3 regions of the Erwinia sp. 2186 genome follow, and region 1 is predicted to be linked to each of the others. Evidence: predicted binding sites of a transcription regulator. Region 1 holds the regulator's gene; each other region holds the start of a gene.

The links. The regulator PhoB, encoded in region 1, activates phosphate uptake and scavenging genes when phosphate is short. The targets are predictions, from matches to a motif close to CTGTCATAAAACTGNCNNAT.
Region 2: a site for PhoB is predicted at 1,970-1,989, ahead of ACXKZG_RS22115 (MIP/aquaporin family protein). Genes of this name have one in related genera too.
Region 3: a site for PhoB is predicted at 2,536-2,555, ahead of ugpB (sn-glycerol-3-phosphate ABC transporter substrate-binding protein UgpB). Genes of this name have one in related genera too.

What each region holds. Positions count from the first base shown of each region.
Region 1 is NZ_CM173824.1:3,725,020-3,732,203, forward strand. It holds gene ACXKZG_RS17430 (cobalamin-independent methionine synthase II family protein) at 372-1,475, opposite strand; gene ACXKZG_RS17435 (PstS family phosphate ABC transporter substrate-binding protein) at 1,651-2,577, opposite strand; gene phoR (phosphate regulon sensor histidine kinase PhoR) at 2,596-3,909, opposite strand; gene phoB (phosphate response regulator transcription factor PhoB) at 3,933-4,622, opposite strand; gene sbcD (exonuclease subunit SbcD) at 4,822-6,045, shown strand; gene ACXKZG_RS17455 (SbcC/MukB-like Walker B domain-containing protein) at 6,042-7,184, shown strand, end outside.
Region 2 is NZ_CM173824.1:4,750,262-4,757,445, forward strand. It holds gene ACXKZG_RS22100 (1,4-dihydroxy-2-naphthoate polyprenyltransferase) at 1-807, shown strand, start outside; gene rraA (ribonuclease E activity regulator RraA) at 914-1,399, shown strand; gene zapB (cell division protein ZapB) at 1,445-1,684, opposite strand; gene ACXKZG_RS22115 (MIP/aquaporin family protein) at 2,133-2,981, shown strand; gene glpK (glycerol kinase GlpK) at 3,014-4,528, shown strand; gene glpX (class II fructose-bisphosphatase) at 4,629-5,639, shown strand; gene emrD (multidrug efflux MFS transporter EmrD) at 5,727-6,905, opposite strand.
Region 3 is NZ_CM173824.1:343,263-350,446, forward strand. It holds gene ACXKZG_RS01550 (high-affinity branched-chain amino acid ABC transporter permease LivM) at 1-903, shown strand, start outside; gene livG (high-affinity branched-chain amino acid ABC transporter ATP-binding protein LivG) at 900-1,667, shown strand; gene livF (high-affinity branched-chain amino acid ABC transporter ATP-binding protein LivF) at 1,669-2,379, shown strand; gene ugpB (sn-glycerol-3-phosphate ABC transporter substrate-binding protein UgpB) at 2,642-3,961, shown strand; gene ugpA (sn-glycerol-3-phosphate ABC transporter permease UgpA) at 4,083-4,970, shown strand; gene ugpE (sn-glycerol-3-phosphate ABC transporter permease UgpE) at 4,967-5,812, shown strand; gene ACXKZG_RS01580 (sn-glycerol-3-phosphate import ATP-binding protein UgpC) at 5,816-6,886, shown strand; gene ugpQ (glycerophosphodiester phosphodiesterase) at 6,886-7,184, shown strand, end outside.

The sequences.
Region 1 (7,184 bases):
GTCGCGATGTCAGCTTCATCACCCTGCCTGCACTAAAAACGCCAGAATTTCAGACCGATACAGGGCGATTGTCTGTCCTGTGGTCACTCTGGTAGCGGATTTGCGCTGATTTTAATCTGTTTACAGGGGGATAACGTAAAAACGGCGCTAAGTAAACCGTTTATAGGGCAGAAAGGCAAGGCGGGATCGGAAAAGCAGAGCGATATGTTGCAAAAAAAGAACCAGCCAGTGTATCACTTCAGGTTATCGGCTGGATGCCTTACATGATTTGTATTTTATTTGTGCAACGCGGGGTTAATTTCTGCAGGGAATGGCCGGATGATGCACAAAAGGCGCGGAATTCCGCGCCTTTTACACAGGTTGATGCAGGGTTACCAGACGTCTTTGGCGATATCGACCACCAGACGCAGCTTCGCCCACTGCTGCTCTTCGGTCAGGCTGTTGCCCTCTTCAGTGGAGGCAAAGCCACACTGCGGGCTCAGGCAGATTTGATCGAGGCTGACAAACTGCGCCGCTTCGGCAATCCGCGCTTTCACCGTTTGCGGATTTTCCAGCTCACCGTTTTTAGTGGTGATCAGGCCCAGCACCACCTGCTGCTTGCCGGGTTTGATAAAGCGCAGAGGCTCGAAGCCGCCGGAACGCTCGTTGTCATACTCCAGGAAGAAGGCATCAATATTCACGGTGCCGAACAGAATTTCTGCCACCGGCTCATAGCCGCCTTCGGAGATCCAGGTTGAACGGAAGTTGCCGCGACAGACATGCAGACCAATGGTCAGATCGTCCGGCTTGCCTTCGATGGCTTTATTCAGCACCTGCGCATAGATGCGCGCCAGCTGTTCTGGATCGTCGCCGCGCTCGCGGATCTGGCTTTTCTGATCTTCAGAACAGAGGTAAGCCCAGACGGTGTCGTCGAGCTGAAGGTAACGGCAGCCGGCCGCATAAAATGCGCTTATCGCGTCACGGTAGACGGTGGCCAGATCGTCGAAGTAGTCGTTAAGATCCGGGTAAACGTTGGCGTCGATCGCCTTACGGCCACCGCGGAAGTGCATCACGCTTGGGCTAGGAATGGTCATTTTCGCCACCGCGTCGCCGCTGATACTTTTCAGGTAGCGGAAGTCTTCCAGCATCGGATGGTTACCGAAGGCGATCTTGCCGGTGACACGGATACCGTGGGCTTTGGTCTGCACGCCGTTGAACTGGATGCCCTGCTCAGACTCATAGCGCTCAACGCCTTCCAGGCCATCGAAGAAGTCAAAGTGCCACCACGCGCGGCGGAATTCACCGTCGGTGACCACCTTCAGTCCACAGGCGCGCTGATGAGTGACCACATCACGAATGGCTTCATCTTCAATACGACGCAGGGCAACGGCATCAATCTCACCCTTCTGGAACTGCTCGCGCGCCTGTTTGATGGCGGCGGGACGAAGGAAGCTGCCTACCACTTCGGCACGATACTGAGCTGAATCTCTTTGCATGTTGTGTCACTCCTGACCTGCGCACACGCGCATAATTTACCGGTGAAATTATCACGAATCGTTATTCTTAGACTTCTGGATGTCTATATGTCCAGACGCAAGAGTGTCATGAGAGCGACGCTGGCGCAAACGAGGATAATTCATCAGACATGAAAAAAATTCATCTTGGCCGGTGTTAACGATCCTCAATCAGCGCACGCGCCTGACTGACCTGCTCTGGCGATAACGGCAGATATCCCGCCTGGGTGACCAGCGCCTGGCCGTCAGCGGATAACACGTGATGAAGAAACGCGGCGGTAAGAGGTTCCAGCGGCTTGCCGGGTGGTTTATTGACGTACAGGTACAGCTTGCGGGCGTAAGGATAACGGCCGCTGCGAATATTGGCCGCATCCGGCGCCACCCAGTTCTGGCCATCGCGGGACACCGGTAATGTCTTCACGCCGCTAAGATGAATGCCCATGCTGGCATAGCCAATGGCATTCAGCGTGCCCGCCACGGCCTGCACCACCGCCGCAGAGCCGGGATATTCCCCGACATCATTGCGGAAATCGCCATTACACAGCGCCTGCTGTTTGAAAAAGCCCCAGGTGCCGGAAGCGGAATTGCGGCCAAAACGCTGCAAAGGACGGGACACCCAGCCCGGCTGGGTTAACTGCACATCGCCCCAGCGATGCACCGCGGAGAGCGCGCCACAGCGGCGGGTAACGGAAAATATCGCATCGAGCTGCTGCGTATTCAGACCCTTGATCGGGTTGTCCTGATTGACCACCACCACCAGCGCATCCATCGCCACCGGCACGGCCAGCGGTGGATAGCCATAGCGGTCCTCGAACAGCTGGCGCTCAACCGCCTGCATCGGGCGACTCATTGCGCCAATCTGCGCCGCGCCGGCCGCCAGCGAGGTGGGTGCGGTAGAGGAACCGGCGGCCTGCACCTGCACATTCACGCCCGGAAACTGTCGGTTAAAGCTATCGCCCCACAGCGTCATTAAGCTGCCAAGGGTATCCGAGCCAACGCTGGTCAGGTTACCGGCCAGCATCCCCTCTTGTGCCTGGGTGGTCAGGCTGAAACAGGCCAGCAGCATCAGAAACAGCTTTTTCATCACAGGGTTCCGCTACGATCATCGAACCGCATTCTGTGCCAACTCGCTGCTGACAATCAACCTTGGTGGTAAGGAGAAGCTGAAACAGGTCTCTTTGCCGGGCTGGCTGGTAATGTCCAGCCGGGTGTTGTGGTGGCTGAGCGCATGCTTGACGATCGCCAGGCCAAGCCCGCTGCCGCCGGTTTGCCGCGAACGGGCCTTATCGACGCGGTAAAAGCGTTCGGTCAGTCGGGGAATATGCTCTTGTGCAATGCCCGGACCGTTATCCTTCACCTTAAATTGCGCGCCCTGTGGGATTCTCAGCCAGCTGATATCGATGCGCGTGCCGGCCGGCGTGTGGTTAACCGAGTTGTACACCAGGTTTGAGATGGCGCTACGCAGCTGTTCATCATTGCCATACACTCGCAAATCTGCGTCCATCGTGAAGTGAATCTCGTGCCGGCCCTGGCTCAGGGTTTCCGCTTCACGCTGCAGCAGACGCAGCATCATCGGCACGTCGACTTTTTCCTGCAGATCCAGCGCCGGTGCGGCTTCAATCCGCGACAGGGTCAGCAACTGTTTCACCAGGCCGTCCATGCGGCGGGTCTGCTCCTGCATGGTGTGCAGGGCCTTGTCACGCAGCGGGCCTTCCATCACCGAATCGTTCATCATCTCCAGATAGCCCTGCAGCACCGTTAACGGCGTGCGCAGCTCATGGCTGACGTTAGCAAAGAAGTTGCGGCGGGCACCCTCAAGCTGATGCATCTGCGTGACATCACGGGCCACCAGCAGCCATTGCCCTTCCGAGTAGGGCATCACGCGGAATTCCAGCTGACGATTGCTGTTCAGCACCAGCGTCAACGGTCGGGTAAAATCGCGCTGCCGCACATAGCGGGTAAACTCGGGATAGCGCAGCAGGTTAAGGATGTTCTGACCATTGTCTTCCGGCCAGCGCAGTCCCAGCATCTGTTGCGCCAGGCCGTTACACCAGAAAATGGTGCCCTCTTCGGTGGTCAATACCACCGCATCAGGTAAGGATTCGGCGCCACTGCGAAAGCGTTTGATCAGATGGCCCAGCTCACGCCGACGCCGGCGATTTCTCGCCTGCATCTGGTAAAGGCCATAAAAGAGAGGTTCCCAGCTGCCGCGCCCCGCCGGTGGCGTCATGCTGCGGTCAATCCACAGCCAGTGGGATAAACGAAGTAAATTAGCGAAATGCCAGCCCAAAACGGCTAACACCGATACCAGTAGCAGCCAGGGCAGGTAGCCCACCAGCAGCCCCAAAATCAGGGCCGGAAGGCAGGCGAGCACCACTTCCAGCAACAATCTCTTCCAGGAGAGGCGTTCCAACACGGTGAAGACTCCAGTGCGAACGATCAGTAACGTGCAGAGAAACGGTAACCTGTTCCGCGAACCGTCTGCACCATGCGATCGTGCCCGGTCAGTTCCAGCGCTTTACGTAAGCGGCGAATATGAACGTCAACGGTACGATCTTCGACGTACACGTTAGTGCCCCAGACATGATTAAGCAACTGCTCACGGCTGTAAACCCGCTCAGGATGGGTCATAAAGAAATGCAGCAGCTTGTATTCCGTCGGCCCCATTTCCAGCGGCTGGGTGTCTGACATCACGCGATGAGACGAAGGATCCAGGCTCAGTCCCTGCATCTCAATCACTTCTTCCACCGCCATTGGCGAGATCCTGCGCATTACCGCTTTAATCCGCGCCACCAACTCTTTCGGCGAAAACGGCTTGGTAATATAGTCGTCAGCCCCCACTTCCAGACCGCGAACGCGATCTTCTTCTTCACCGCGCGCCGTCAGCATCATCACCGGAATGTCGCGGGTCATCGCTTCACGCTTTAAATGCTTGATAAACTGAATGCCTGAACCACCCGGGAGCATCCAGTCCAACAGGATCAAATCAGGCCAGGGTTCGATAAGCAAATTGACCGCACTGTCATAATCTTCCGCTTCTATCGGTTGATAGTCATTTTGCTCCAGCACGAAACACAACATCTCACGGATTGGGGCTTCATCTTCGACTACCAGAATACGCTTAGCCATTATTGCTCCTGCTACTGTGACGGAATGTCACTGGATTTGCGGCGTCATTATGCGTCAGTTTTATGACAGTTTTATGAAAAAAGCACGGCCCGGGCCGCCGTTTTATAACACTTTTGTGAAGGTTACAGTCATTCAGACTGGGGTTTTACGCGTTGCTGTTTATAATCGTCGACTCTGCCTTGCGCCTTAAAGGGATCTCATGCGAATTATCCACACGTCAGACTGGCATCTGGGCCAATTTTTTTACACCAAAAGCCGCGCCCCGGAACATCAGGCTTTTACAGACTGGCTGCTGGCTCAGGCGGTGGAACATCAGGTGGATGCCATTATCATCGCGGGGGATATTTTCGACACCGGTTCGCCGCCCAGCTATGCGCGCGAGCTGTATAACCGTTTCGTGGTCAACCTCCAGCAAACCGGCTGTCAGCTGGTGGTGCTGGGTGGCAATCATGATTCCGTCGCCACGCTGAATGAATCGCGTGAGCTGCTGGCCTGTCTCAACACCCGGGTGATCGCCGCGGCCAGTGACGATATCGCCCAGCAGGTGGTGATCCTGAATAAGCGCAATGGCGAACCTGGCGCGGTCCTGTGCGCCATTCCCTTCCTTCGCCCGCGTGACATCACCGTCAGCCAGGCCGGTCAGTCTGGCCATGAAAAGCAGCAGAGCCTGCTGGAGGCCATCACCCAGCATTACGATCGCTGCTGGCAGGCGGCGCAGGCCGAGCGGCAAAGGCTGGATTTACCGTTGCCGATTATTGCTACCGGCCATCTGACCACCGTCGGCGTGACCAAAAGTGATGCGGTACGCGATATCTATATCGGCACGCTGGATGCTTTTCCGGCCCAGGCATTTCCCCCGGCGGATTACATCGCGCTCGGTCATATCCACCGCGCGCAGCGCATCGCCAACACGGAGCATATTCGCTACAGCGGCTCCCCGATTCCGCTCAGTTTTGACGAGTTGGGCAAAGACAAAAGCGTGTTTCTGGTCGACTTTGCCGACGGCAAGCTGAGCCAGGTTGAAACGCTCTCCGTCCCGCTGTTTCAGCCGATGCAGATGATCAAAGGCTCGCTGGAGGAGATTGAGCAGCAGCTGGCCGCGATTGCGCCGCGTGAAGATGGCAAGCCGGTGTGGCTGGATATCGAGATTTCCACCCAGGCGTGGCTGAACGACCTTCAGCGGCGTATTCAGGAACTGACCCAGGAAATGCCGGTGGAGGTGGTGCTGTTGCGCCGCAGCCGCGAGCAACGGGAACAGGTTATCGACCGGCAAAACAATGAAACCCTCAGCGAACTCAGCGCGCAGGAGGTGTTTAGCCGCCGTCTGGCGCTGGAAGAAAATGAACAGCCTGAACGGCTGGCGCGGGCGACGGCGCTGTTCACCCTGACGCTGGCAGAAATTGATGATGAGGTGCAACCGTGAAAATCCTGACGCTGCGGTTTAAAAACCTCAACTCGCTGAAAGGCGAATGGAAGATAGATTTTACCGCCGAGCCCTTTGCCAGCAACGGTTTGTTTGCCATTACCGGCCCGACCGGCGCGGGAAAAACCACCCTGCTGGATGCCATCTGCCTGGCGCTGTACCACGAGACGTCGCGGCTGGGGAAACTCTCGCAGACGCAGAACGATTTGATGACCCGCGACACCTCAGAATGTCTGGCCGAGGTTGAATTTGAAGTGAAAGGCGTGGCCTGGCGGGCATTCTGGAGCCAGAACCGCGCACGCGGCGCGGTGGATGGGAATCTGCAGGCCCCGCGCGTCGAGCTGGCCCGCTGTGATGACAACAAAATCGTCGCCGATAAGGTGAAAGACAAGCTGGATATGCTGACCGCGCTGACCGGGCTGGATTTCGAGCGTTTCACCAAATCGATGATGCTGTCGCAAGGGCAGTTTGCCGCCTTTCTGAATGCCGATGCCAACAGCCGGGCAGAGCTGCTGGAAGAGCTGACCGGCACCGAAATATACGGTCGCCTGTCCGCCAACGTCTTTGAACGGCATAAAAACGCCAAAGTGGCGCTGGATACGCTGCGTGCGCAGGCCAGCGGCATGGCGCTGCTCGACGAAGAGCAACTGCAGCTGCTAACAACCCAGTTAGCGCAGCTGGTGTCGGATGAGCAGGTACTCACTTCGCAACATCAGCAGCACAGCCTTTTATGGCAATGGCAGCAGCAATATCACGCGGCCTTGCAGGCGCTGAAAGCGGCCGAAGACGATCATCAGCAGGCCGAAAGCGCCTGGCAACAGGACAGCAGCGAGCTGGCCCGTCTGGTTCAGGCCGAACCGGCAGAAAAACTGCGCCCGCTCTGGCAACAACGCGAACAGTATCAGCAGGATGCGCATCAGCTCAGCGTCCAGCTTCAGAGCCTGTCCCAGCAAAAGGATCGGGCTCAGCAGCAGATGACCGGCTTAACTCAGCAGCTGAAAGCGGCCGATGAGGCACGGCAACAGCATGAAGCGCATCGCCAGCAGCAGGAAACGGTGATTACCGACAGGGTGCTGCCGCTGGATAACCGCATCGCCACGCTGGACCAGCAAAACCAGCTGCTCGAAAAAGAGGTCAGT
Region 2 (7,184 bases), 1.0 Mb from region 1:
TGGCAGGGACATTTTAATGCGGGCACCGCCGCGCTGGCACTGCTCACCACCGCCCTGCTGCAAATTCTGTCCAACCTGGCAAATGACTATGGTGATGCCCTGAAAGGCAGCGACACGCCGGCCCGCATCGGGCCACTGCGGGGCATGCAAAAAGGGGCGATTAGTCAGAAGCAGATGCGCAGTGCCCTGATCCTCACCGTGGCCTTGACGATGATATCCGGCGTCGCGCTGGTGATCCGCGCCTGCCAGTCGGTAAACGATTTTTTGGGCTTTATTGCGCTGGGCGCGGTGGCGATCGTCGCCGCCATCGCTTACACCGTCGGCAAGAAACCCTATGGCTATTTAGGATTGGGCGATGCGTCGGTATTAATTTTCTTCGGCTGGCTTGGGGTAATGGGCAGCTACTATCTTCAGGCCCATCAACTCTCCCTGCTACTGCTGTTACCTGCCACAGCCTGTGGGCTGATGGCGGTCGCGGTGCTTAACGTCAATAACATGCGCGATATTGAAAGCGACCAGCAGCATGGCAAGTTTACCCTGGCGGTGCGCTTAGGGGCGAGTGGCGCCAGGCGCTATCATCAGCTAATCCTCACCGCGGCCGTGCTGTGCTGCGCGGTTTTTGCCCTGCTCACTTCGCTGAATCTCGCCGGCTGGTTATTCCTGCTCTCCGCACCGTTGCTGTTCAGACAGGCCCGCTACATTACGCAGCAGCCTTCCGCCGTTGCCATGCGTCCTATGCTGGCGAAAACCGTGAAATCCGCCCTGTTACTCAACCTGCTTTTCTCGCTCGGGCTGGTCCTCAATTAACTGCGATGTGTTTGACTCATCGCAACTTTTAACAATTGATGATTTTGCCAACAGCGGCGAGAAAGCGATATACTTAGAGTTCCTGTGGCAAACAGACGAAACCCTTATGAAATATGATACTTCTGAACTCTGCGACATCTATCACGAAGATGTGAACGTCGTTGAACCGCTCTTTTCAAACTTCGGTGGCCGTACGTCGTTTGGCGGGCAAATCATCACGGTAAAATGTTTCGAGGACAACGGGCTGTTGTACGATCTGCTGGAGGAAAACGGGCGAGGTCGTGTGCTGCTGGTTGATGGCGGCGGTTCAGTGCGTCGTGCGCTGATTGATGCGGCGCTGGCCAGGCTGGCACTGCAGAACGAATGGGAAGGCATTGTGGTGTACGGTTCCGTACGTCAGGTTGACGATCTGGAAGAGCTGGATATTGGCATTCAGGCGATTGCTGCCATTCCGGTCGGTGCTGCGGGTGAAGGCATTGGCGAGAGCGATATTCGCGTCAACTTCGGTGGCGTCACTTTCTTCTCCGGCGATCATCTCTACGCCGACAACACTGGCATTATCCTTTCCGAAGATCCGCTCGATATCGAATAAAAAAAACGGGTGCCACTGGCACCCGTTTCTCTGCTGACCGTTAAATCAGACTTCTTCCATTTTTCCCAACAGGGCGCGCAAACGCTCCTGCCAGACAAGCTGCTCTTCTTTCAGGTGCTGGTTCTCACGCACCACTGATTCGCTATTCCCTGCAGCCTGCTGAACCTGCTGATTCAGGTTGTTGTTCTGCTCTTTCAGCTCTTCAATTTCCATCTGTAACAGGGTGATGGTATCAATCGCCTGTTGTACTTTCGCTTCCAGTTTCTCGAACACTTCAAATGACATTGTAAAAGACCTCTCCAAATCGCCAGGCGTTGATGTTGCCAGCCGCAGATCATGAGGGGATAAGCCGGGATTCCACGGATAACAACGCTTCCCCGATTGTAAGTAGACCCGCGCCCCAAGTCCAGTAGCGAACCCGCACAGGGTGCAGACTGTAACAATTTTCAGCATAGACCTGGAATCTGCAACATTACCCGCAGTATTTGCGGGGCTAATGTTAACGATTTGGGATAAAAATCACCAAATGGAAAATTGAAATGTTGTTTCAGGAAAGCAAAAAGACGCGAAAACGCTCATTTTTATGACACAGCACACAACTTTTGATTTCGCTATTTCTCGTTTATGCTCGTTAACGATAAATTTACATCAGCCCTACATAAGATTTGGGCGGCTCAGGGAGTGAGAAAAAAACGAAGTACAACATTAAACCTCGCCTTCAGGAAATGTCATCATGAGTCAGACAGCAACAAGCACGCTCAAAGGGCAGTGCATCGCCGAATTCCTTGGTGTCGCCACCATTATCTTCTTTGGTGCCGGCTGTGTCGCCGCCATGAAACTGGCTGGTGCAAGTTTTGGTCAGTGGGAAATCAGTATTATCTGGGGGATTGCCGTTGCGATGGCCATCTACCTCAGCGCCGCTATCTCCGGCGCGCATCTGAATCCTGCAGTGACCATTGCACTCTGCCTGTTCGCCAATTTCGAACGCCGTAAAGTTGTGCCGTACATTCTGGCACAAATCGCCGGTGCCTTCTGCTCCGCCGCACTGGTTTACGGTCTCTACTACAATCTGTTCTTTGATTACGAGCAAACGCATCAGATGGTGCGCGGCAGTATCGAGAGCCTCGATTTGGCTGGGATCTTCTCCACCTATCCAAATCCGCACATCGGCGTTGGCCAGGCCTTCCTGGTTGAAGCGGTGATCACCGCGGTGATGATGGGCCTGATTATGGCGCTGACCGATGACGGTAACGGCCTGCCTCGCGGTCCGATGGCTCCGCTGCTGATTGGCCTGCTGATTGCGGTAATCGGTGGCTCAATGGGTCCACTGACCGGCTTCGCACTGAACCCGGCGCGTGATTTCGGACCGAAACTCTTTGCCTGGCTTGCGGGTTGGGGTAACGTCGCCTTTACCGGTGGCCGTGATATCCCGTATTTCCTCGTGCCGATCTTTGGACCGATTGTGGGTGCCAGCCTGGGCGCAGTTGGCTATCGCTATCTGATTGCCCGTAACCTGCCTGGCGCAGCTGTAGTAAAGAAAGACGAGAAGACGATAGCGCGTGCTGAGCAGCGTAAAGCGTAAGTGCTAACCCTTTACACCATCAGGAATGAATTATGACCATAGAAAAAAAATACATTGTCGCGCTCGATCAGGGGACGACCAGCTCTCGTGCCGTGATCCTGGATCATGACTCCAACATCGTTGCCGTCTCCCAGCGCGAATTTCAGCAAATTTATCCTAAGCCCGGCTGGGTTGAGCATGACCCGATGGATATCTGGGCTTCCCAGAGCTCCACGCTGGTAGAAGTGCTGGCGCATGCCGATATTCGTTCAGACGAGATTGCCGCGATCGGTATCACCAACCAGCGTGAAACCACCATTATCTGGGACAAAGAGACCGGCAAGCCGATCTACAACGCTATCGTCTGGCAGGATCCGCGCACCGCTGACTACTGTGCAAAACTGAAAAAAGAAGGGCTGGAAGAGTATATCCAGCACACCACCGGCCTGGTGATTAATCCTTACTTCTCCGGTACCAAGGTGAAGTGGATCCTCGACCACGTGGAAGGCTCACGCGATCGTGCGAAACGTGGCGAGCTGCTGTTCGGTACGGTTGACTCCTGGCTAGTGTGGAAAATGACGCAGGGACGGGTGCACATCACCGATTACACCAACGCCTCGCGTACCATGATGTTTAACATCCACAAGCTGGAGTGGGATCAGCGCATGTTGGATATCCTCGATATCCCGCGTGAAATGCTGCCAGAAGTGAAATCGTCTTCTGAAGTGTACGGCCAGACCAACATTGGTGGTAAAGGCGGTACGCGTATTCCAATCGCCGGTATCGCCGGTGACCAGCAGGCGGCGCTGTACGGCCAGATGTGTGTTCAGCCGGGTATGGCAAAAAATACCTACGGCACCGGCTGCTTTATGTTAATGAACACCGGTACCGAAGCGGTGACCTCAACCAACGGCCTGTTGACCACCATCGCCTGTGGCCCACGCGGTGAAGTGAACTACGCACTGGAAGGCGCGGTATTTATCGGCGGTGCCTCTATCCAGTGGCTGCGCGATGAGATGAAACTGATCGGCGATGCAACCGACTCCGAGTACTTTGCGACTAAGGTGAAGGACAGCAACGGCGTTTATATGGTGCCTGCCTTTACCGGTCTGGGTGCTCCTTACTGGGACCCGTATGCCCGTGGCGCGATCTTCGGCCTGACGCGCGGTGCGAATGCTAACCACATCATCCGTGCCACGCTGGAGTCGATTGCTTATCAGACGCGTGACGTGTTGGAAGCAATGCAGATCGATGCCAATACCCGCCTGCAGTCTCTGCGTGTGGATGGTGGTGCGGTTGCCAACAACTTCCTGATGCAGTTCCAGTCCGACATTCTGGGTACGCGTGTTGAGCGCCCTGAAGTGCTGGAAGTGACCGCGTTAGGTTCAGCGTACCTGGCTGGCCTGGCCGTCGGTTTCTGGTCAGATCTGGATGAAGTGCGTGAAAAAGCGGTGATTGAGCGTGAGTTCCGCCCAAGCATCGAAACCACTCAGCGTAACTACCTCTATGCCGGCTGGAAAAAAGCCGTTTCTCGCGCCCAGGCGTGGGAAGATCAGGACGACTCGTAAGTCTGAAAATTGCCCGTGGCCTCCCGGCTACGGGCTTTTCCCCCTCCCCCGCTTCCCCGCTGTGATAAACTTTCCGCCTCAACATTTCCCGAGGCCAATCATGAAACGAGAACTCGCCATTGAATTTTCACGCGTAACGGAAGCCGCTGCTCTGGCAGGCTACAAGTGGCTGGGACGCGGTGACAAAAACGCCGCAGACGGTGCTGCCGTCCACGCCATGCGCATCATGCTGAACAAAGTGAACATTGACGGCCAGATCGTCATTGGCGAGGGCGAGATTGATGAAGCCCCGATGTTATATATCGGCGAGAAGGTCGGCAGCGGCGAGGGTGATGCGGTAGATATCGCCGTCGATCCGATTGAAGGCACCCGCATGACCGCGATGGGCCAGCCTAATGCGCTGGCGGTGCTGGCGGTTGGCGATAAGGGCACCTTCCTGAATGCGCCCGATATGTATATGGAAAAACTGATTGTCGGGCCCGGCGCGAAAGGCGCAATCGATCTGGCTTTGCCACTCGAAGAGAATCTGAAGCGCGTCGCTGAGGCGCTGCGCAAGCCGCTGTCTGAACTGACCGTCACCATTCTGGCGAAGCCCCGTCACGATGCCGTGATTGCCCAGCTACAGCAGCTTGGCGTGCGGATTTTTGCCATTCCCGATGGCGATGTTGCGGCATCGATCCTGACCTGTATGCCAGACAGTGAAGTGGATGTGATGTACGGCATCGGCGGCGCACCTGAAGGCGTGATCTCGGCGGCGGTGATCCGGGCGATGGATGGCGATATGCAAGGCCGCCTGCTGGCGCGTCATGATGTCAAAGGCGACACGCCGGAGAACCGCGCGCTCGGCGAGCAGGAGCTGAAACGCTGTCAGGAAATGGGCATCGAAGCCGGCAAGGTTTTACGTCTGGACGAGATGGCGCGTAACGATAACGTGATTTTCTCGGCAACCGGCATCACCAGCGGCGACCTGCTGAAGGGCATCACCCGCAACGGCAATATCGCGACCACTGAAACGCTGCTGGTTCGCGGCAAATCCCGCACCATTCGCCGTATTCAGTCGATTCACTACCTCGATCGCAAAGATGAAAATCTGCACCCGTTTATTCTGTAACGCCTGAGTTGTCCGATTCTGTGGACAACTAAAAACGGCCCCGGCAGCAGTGTTGCTGGCGGGGCCGTTTTTTATGGGCGGTCGCGATTAAACCGCCATCGGCTCCGGACGGCGGGAAAGCGGCAGCCAGCACAGCAGGATCAGCAGCGCCATCGCCGACATCAGCATACCCAGGCTGAACTGCCCGGTCTGCGGCAACAGGGCGGAAAGCCATGCAGCCAGACCCGATCCCAGATTCTGCAATCCTCCTAACAACGCCCCCGCGGTCCCGGCCATATAAGGCCAGGGTTCCATGGCACCGGTTGTTGCCAGCGGAAACAGCATCCCGGCCCCAAAGAAGAACACCGCCGCCGGCACGATCAGCGTCCAGATGGTCATCACCCCAAACCAGCCGGGGATCCACATCAACGCCCCGGCCAGCAGGCAGCTGTTCACTGACCACCACATCAACTGCGGGAAAGGTCGGTTATCGCGCCCGGCAAACCAGGCACCAAAGAAGGCCGCCGGGATTGGCAGAATAAACAGCAGGCTGACGGTCAAGCTGTTCAGGCCCAACACGCCGCCCATCAACACGCCACAGCTGGCCTCAAACACCGCGATGCCGCCCAACGCCCCCATCAGCATAATCAGGTAGCGAATAAAGGTGCCATCCGCCAGCAGCGGGCGATAGCGCGAAAATAACCGGCGTTTCTCAACCGGTGCGGGACGCGTCTCCGGTAACCAGCGCAGCATCGCGGTACCTACGCAGAAACACAGCAGCAGCAGGAAAGCAAAACAGGCCTGCCAGCCAAACAGATGCGTCAGCAGCGCGCCAATCACCGGTGCCACCAGCGGGCTGACCAGGATACCCATATTCAGCAGGCTGTTTGCCAGCCTTAATGTGCTGCCGGCATACAAATCGCGCGGCATGGTTCGGGCCATCACGCCCGCTACGCCGGTGCCCAGTCCCTGAATCGCGCTGCCGAGCACCAGCAGATCGAAGGTGGCCGCATTGAGCGCCACCAGGGTACCCACGCAGAAAATCGCCAGACCGGCGAGGATCACCGGGCGGCGGCCGATATTGTCGGACAACGGCCCATACAACAGCTGGGAGCCGCCATAGGTCATCAGGTACGCCGCCATCACCCGTTGTACCGCGCCATCCCGGACGTTAAACGCCTCGGCAATGGTCGCCATCGCCGGGACATAGATGGTCTGCGCCATCTGCCCCACAGCCACCAGCGCGATCAGCATCAGCAACAGATGCCCGTTTTCAATTTTTCTCATTTCAGTCAGCACATTTATCGGCGTTACTCACTTAATTCAGCAATAACGCCAGCAGGAGGGAGTGTTATGCCGGGGAAAATATCAGGATTCGATGACAAAGCGAGAGGCAGGCTGAAAATGGTCAGGCATCCACTGTCAGAGAAAGCAGGCAGCAGCGTAAATCTATCTGTACGTTATAGTGTTTACAGGTGCGGACAATTTGTCGATACGAGCTTTGTCACCGACTGACACTGGAAAATCAGCCGCTGAGTGGAGAAGATACCGCTACGCCACCTTGCC
Region 3 (7,184 bases), 1.5 Mb from region 1:
GGGCTTGGCCTGAACGTGGTGGTCGGCCTTTCCGGTCTGCTGGTGCTGGGCTACGGCGGATTCTATGCCGTTGGCGCCTATACCTTTGCCTTGCTGAATCACTACTACGGCCTGAGCTTCTGGGAGTGTCTGCCGCTGGCCGGTCTGGTGGCGGCGATGTTTGGCCTGCTGCTCGGCTTCCCGGTATTGCGCCTGCGCGGTGACTATCTGGCGATTGTGACGCTCGGCTTCGGCGAAATCGTGCGTATTCTGCTGCTCAACAACACCGAAATTACCGGTGGCCCGAACGGCATCAGCCAGATCCCAAAACCGTCGCTGTTTGGTCTGGAGTTTAACCGCAGCGTGCGCGACGGCGGGTGGGACACCTTCCATAACTTCTTTGGCCTGAAGTACGATCCCAGCGACCGCATTATCTTCCTGTATATGGTGGCGTTGCTGCTGGTGATCATCACGCTGTTTGTGATTAACCGCCTGCTGCGGATGCCGCTGGGACGGGCCTGGGAAGCGCTGCGTGAAGACGAAATTGCCTGCCGCTCGCTGGGCCTGAGCCCAACGCGCATCAAGCTGACCGCCTTCACCATCAGTGCGGCCTTTGCCGGCTTTGCCGGTAGCCTGTTTGCCGCACGCCAGGGCTTTGTCAGCCCGGAATCGTTCACCTTTGCCGAGTCGGCGTTCGTGCTGGCGATTGTGGTACTGGGCGGCATGGGATCGCAGTTTGCGGTGATCCTCGCCGCGGTGCTGCTGGTGGTTTCCCGCGAGCTGATGCGTGATTTGAATGAGTACAGCATGCTGGTGCTCGGCGGTCTGATGGTGCTGATGATGATCTGGCGGCCACAGGGTCTGCTGCCGATGAAGCGTCCGCATCTGAAGTTGAAGACGGTAGAAAAAGGAGAGCAGCCATGACACAGCCTTTGTTGGCCGTAAAAGGCCTGATGATGCGCTTTGGCGGCCTGCTCGCCGTAAATAACGTTGAGCTGGAGCTGCGCCCGCAGGAGATCGTGTCATTAATCGGCCCGAACGGCGCCGGGAAAACCACCGTCTTTAACTGTCTGACCGGTTTCTACCGGCCGACGGGCGGCAGCATCATGCTGCGCGACAAGGATATCGCGGGCCAGCCGGGGCAAAAAATTGCCCGGATGGGCATTGTCCGTACTTTCCAGCACGTGCGTTTGTTCCGCGAAATGACGGTGATTGAGAACCTGTTGGTGGCGCAGCATCAGCATCTGAAAAGCGGCGTGTTTGCCGGTTTGCTGAAAACGCCGGCCTTCCGTAAAGCCGAAAGCGACGCGCTGGATCGTGCCGCCACCTGGCTGGATCGCGTGGGGCTGCTGGAAATGGCCAACCGTCAGGCGGGCAACCTGGCCTACGGTCAGCAGCGTCGTCTGGAAATCGCCCGTTGTATGGTCACCCGGCCGGAAATCCTGATGCTGGATGAGCCAGCCGCCGGCCTGAACCCGAAAGAAACCCACGAGCTTGATGAGCTGATTGCCGAACTGCGCAGTCAGCACAACGTCTCGGTACTGTTGATTGAACATGATATGAAACTGGTTATGGGCATTTCTGACCGCATTTATGTAGTGAACCAGGGCACGCCGCTGGCAAACGGCACGCCGGAACAGATCCGCAACAATCCGGACGTGATCCGTGCCTATCTGGGAGAAGCCTGATATGAATCCAATGCTCTCTCTCGAGAACGTCAGCGCCCATTATGGCAAAATTCAGGCGTTGCATAACGTCAGTCTGCATATCAATCAGGGCGAGATTGTTACCCTGATTGGGGCCAACGGCGCGGGCAAAACCACCATCCTCGGCACCTTGTGTGGTGAGCCGCGCGCGACGCAGGGATCGATTACCTTCGACGGTAAAGCGATCACCGAATGGCAAACCGCGCGCATCATGCGTGAAGCCATTGCCATTGTGCCGGAAGGGCGCCGCGTGTTTTCACGGATGACGGTGGAAGAGAACCTGGCGATGGGCGGCTTTTTCGCCGAGCGTCAGCAGTATCAGACCCGCATCAAGCGCGTATATGAGCTGTTCCCACGCCTGTACGAGCGCCGCGTTCAGCGTGCCGGCACCATGTCCGGCGGTGAGCAACAGATGCTGGCGATTGGCCGGGCGTTGATGAGCCAGCCGCGCCTGCTGCTGCTGGATGAGCCCTCGTTAGGCCTGGCGCCGATCATTATCCAGCAGATATTCGACACCATCGAGCAGCTGCGTCAGGAAGGGATGACCATCTTCCTGGTGGAGCAGAACGCTAACCAGGCGCTGAAGCTGGCCGATCGCGGTTATGTGTTAGAAAACGGCCATGTGGTGCTGGAGGATACCGGCGACGCCTTGCTGGCGAACGAAGCGGTGCGCAGTGCCTATCTCGGCGGCTAATGTGTTGTAAACCCGGCGGTTTCAAGGCCGCCAGGCCCGCCGCCTGCGGGCGAAGTCGGGGTGACAGGGCGGGATTTTCCCCGCCCTTTTTTGTGCCCGTCAGCGCAAAAAAGGCGGTAATTCACTCGCCTCGTGCGTCACCTGCCTGTCACCTTTCCGTCATAAACCCGTTATCTTTCCGTCATTTTCCCGTGTCATGTTACTTCCCGAACAATAAGAATGCGCGATATCGCGCGATTGACTCCGGGCACAGGATACCGATATGACATCGTTCTCATTTCGTAAAACCGCACTTTGCATGGTACTGGGACTGACCTTCAGCGGTCACGCACTGGCTGCCACCGAGATCCCTTTCTGGCACTCGATGGAAGGCGAACTGGGTGTGGAAGTAAATTCTCTGGCACAACGCTTTAATGAATCTCACCCAGATTACAAAATCGTGCCGACCTACAAAGGCAACTACGAACAGAGCCTGGCGGCCGGGATTGCCGCCGTGCGTTCAGGCAAAGCGCCGGCTATTTTGCAGGTTTACGAAGTGGGTACCGCCACCATGATGGCCTCTAAAGCGATCGTACCGGTCTACGATGTGTTCAAAAACGCCGGCGTGGCCTTCGATGAGAAGCAGTTCGTGCCGACCGTGGCGGGCTACTACAGCGACGCCAGCGGCCACCTGATTTCTCAGCCGTTTAACAGCTCGACGCCGGTGCTGTATTACAACAAAGACGCCTTCAAAAAAGCCGGTCTGAACCCGGATCAGCCGCCGAAAACCTGGCAGGATCTGGAAAAGGACGCCGCTGCGCTGCGTAAAGCGGGCATGACCTGTGGCTACGCCAGTGGCTGGCAGGGATGGATCCAGATTGAGAACTTCAGCGCCTGGCATGCACTGCCGGTCGCCACCCAAAACAACGGTTTTGACGGCACCGATACCGTGCTGGAATTCAACAAGCCGACGCAGGTTCGTCATATCCAGATGCTGGAAGATATGAACAAGAAGGGCGATTTTACCTACTTCGGCCGTAAAGATGAATCCACCGCCAAGTTCTACAACGGCGATTGTGGCATCACCACCGCGTCTTCAGGCTCGCTGGCGGATATCCGTCATTACGCCAAATTTAACTACGGCGTCGGCATGATGCCGTACGACGCCACCGTCTCTGACGCCCCGCAGAACGCCATCATCGGCGGCGCGAGCCTGTGGGTGATGAAAGGCAAAGACGCCAGCACCTACAAAGGCGTGGCCGAGTTTATGGCCTTCCTGGCACAGCCGGATATCGCCGCTGAATGGCACCAGAAAACCGGCTACCTGCCGATCACCACCGCTGCCTATGAGCTGACCCGCAAACAAGGGTTTTACGATAAAAATCCCGGCGCGGACATCGCCACGCGTCAGATGCTGAACAAGCCACCGTTAGCGTTCACCAAAGGGATGCGTCTGGGCAACATGCCGCAGATCCGTACCGTTGTCGACGAAGAGCTGGAAGGCGTCTGGACCGGTAAGAAAACGCCGCAGGCGGCGCTGGATAACGCGGTGACCCGTGGCAATCTGCTGCTGCGCCGCTTTGAGCAGACGGCTAAGCAATAACGCTTCGCCCACAGGGGCGGCATTCAGTCCAATTCCCGGCTGGATGCGCCCCTGAACCCGTTTTCAGGGCCGCGTTGAGGGTAGTGAACGCGGCCCCTTACTCCTCATATTGGACGACGCTATGTCTTCTTCCCGTCCCGTTTTTCGCTCGCGCTGGCTGCCCTATCTACTGGTGCTGCCTCAGCTGCTGATCACCGTGATCTTCTTCCTCTGGCCCGCCGGTGAAGCCCTGTGGTATTCGGTGCAAAGCGTCGATCCGTTCGGCCTTTCCAGCACCTTTGTCGGCATGGAAAACTTCAGGCGCCTGATCGGCGACGAGTATTACCTCGACTCTTTTCTGACCACGCTGATTTTCAGCGGGCTGGTCACGGTCATCGGGCTGGTGGTCTCGCTGTTTTTTGCCGCGCTGGTCGACCATGTCCTGCGCCTGAAGCGCTTCTATCAGACGCTGTTTTTACTGCCTTACGCCGTGGCGCCCGCCGTCGCCGCAGTGTTGTGGATGTTCCTGTTCAGTCCGGGTCTGGGGCTGATTACCCATTTCCTGCGTTACCTCGGCTATGACTGGAACCATGCGCAAAACAGCGGTCAGGCGATGTTTCTGGTGGTGCTGGCCTCGATCTGGCAGCAGATGAGTTACAACTTCCTGTTCTTCTTTGCCGCGCTGCAGTCCATTCCAAAATCGCTGACGGAAGCCGCCGCCATTGATGGCGCGGGTCCGGTCCGGCGCTTTTTCCAGTTATCTCTGCCGCTGATCACCCCGGTCGGCTTCTTTTTAGTGGTGGTGAATGTGGTGTATGCCTTCTTCGACACCTTCCCGGTGATTGACGCCGCCACCGGCGGTGGCCCGGTGCAGTCGACCACCACGCTGATTTATAAAATTTACCGCGAAGGTTTTGCCGGACTCGACCTCTCTTCCTCTTCCGCCCAGTCGGTGGTGCTGATGGTGCTGGTGATTATTCTGACGGTGATCCAGTTCCGCTACGTCGAGAAAAGGGTGCGCTACCAATGATAGAGAACCGACCAGGGCTGACGATGTTCAGCCATATCATGTTGGGACTGGGGATCCTCACCGTGCTGTTCCCGCTGTACGTGGCCTTTGTTGCCGCCACCCTGAGCAACAGCGAAGTGTTCCAGGTGCCGATGACGCTGATCCCCGGCCGCCATTTGCTGGATAACATTGCCAACATCTGGCAGCACGGCGTGGCGCAGAACAGCGCGCCCTTTGGCGTGATGCTGATGAACAGCGCGATCATGGCGCTGAGCATTACGCTGGGGAAAATCACCGTGTCGATCCTCTCCGCCTTCGCGCTGGTGTGGTTCCGCTTCCCGCTGCGCGGGCTGTTCTTCTGGATGATTTTTATCACCCTGATGCTGCCGGTTGAGGTGAGGATCTTCCCGACCGTCGAGGTGATTTCCAACCTGAATATGCTCGACAGCTACAGCGGGCTGACGCTGCCGCTGATGGCTTCCGCCACCGCCACCTTCCTGTTCCGCCAGTTCTTTATGACCCTGCCGGACGAGCTGATTGAAGCGGCGCGGATTGATGGTGCCAGCCCGATGCGCTTCTTCTGGGACATCGTGCTGCCGCTGTCGAAAACTAACCTCGCGGCGCTGTTTGTGATCACCTTTATCTACGGCTGGAACCAGTATATGTGGCCGCTGCTGATCATCAGCGAAGCGGACCTTGGCACCGCCGTCGCCGGTATCCGCAGCATGATTGGCAACGGTGACGGCTCGACCCAATGGAATCTGGTGATGACCGCCATGCTGCTGACCATGGTGCCGCCGATTGTGATTGTTTTAGTGATGCAGCGCGCCTTTGTTCGCGGGCTGGTTGAGAGCGAGAAATAAGTTATGGCAGGCGTAAAACTTCAGGCTGTTACCAAATCCTATGACGGCAAAAATCAGATCATTCAGCCGCTCGACGTGGAAATCCGCGACGGTGAATTTATGGTGATGGTGGGTCCCTCCGGCTGCGGAAAATCCACGCTGCTGCGCATGGTCGCCGGGCTGGAAGAGGTCACCAGCGGCGATATCTATATCGATACCCAGCGCGTCACCGATCTTGAACCGAAAGATCGGGGCATCGCCATGGTGTTCCAGAACTACGCGCTCTATCCGCATATGAGCGTTGAGCAGAACATGGCGTATGGCCTGAAGATTCGCGGCATGGGCAAAGAGCATGTGCGGCAGAAAGTGCTGGAAGCCGCCAAAAGCCTGGAGCTGGAAGCCTTGCTGCATCGCCGCCCGCGTGAGCTTTCTGGCGGCCAGCGGCAGCGCGTGGCGATGGGCAGAGCGATTGTGCGTGAACCGGCGGTATTCCTGTTCGATGAACCCTTATCCAACCTCGATGCCCGCCTGCGCGTGCAGATGCGCCTTGAGCTGCAGCTGCTGCACCGCCGCCTGAACACCACCAGCTTGTATGTTACCCACGATCAGGTGGAAGCGATGACGCTGGCGCAGCGGGTGATGGTGATGAACAAAGGGGTGCTGGAGCAGTTGGGTACGCCGGTGGAGGTGTATGAGCGTCCGGCGACGCGCTTTGTCGCCAGCTTTATTGGCGCGCCGTCGATGAACCTGATGGATGGCCAGCTAAATGATGATGGCAGCCGGCTGACGTTGTCCGATCGCTTTACGATCCCGTTGTCGCAAGCGAAAGCGCGTTGGGCGGGCCGTCCGTTGACGCTGGGTATTCGCCCGGAGCATATTAAACTCGCGTCACCGCAGGACGGCTTACCGCTGGTGGTGGAAACGCTGGAAATGCTGGGCGCGGATAATCTGGCGCACGGCAAGTGGGGCGGGCAGTCGCTGGTGGTACGCCTGCCGCATATCGAGCGTCCGGCGATTGGCAGCACATTGTGGCTGCATCTGCCGACAGACTCGCTACACTTCTTTGAACCCTCTACTGGACAACGGCTCGAATGATGAACAAAGCCTGGCCTTACCCCCCGATTGTGGCCCATCGCGGCGGCGGTAAACTCGCCCCGGAAAACACCCTCGCCGGCATTGATGTGGGCGCGAAACTGGGCCACAAGATGATCGAATTTGACGTGAAGCTGTCGCAGGATGGCGAGATCTTCCTGCTGCACGACGACACGCTGGACAGGACCAGCAATGGCTGGGGAATTGCCGGGCAGCTTCCCTGGGAAAAGCTGGTGCAGCTGGATGTCGGCGGTTGGTACGGCAAGGATTTCGCCGATCAGCGCCTGCCGTTGCTGTCGCA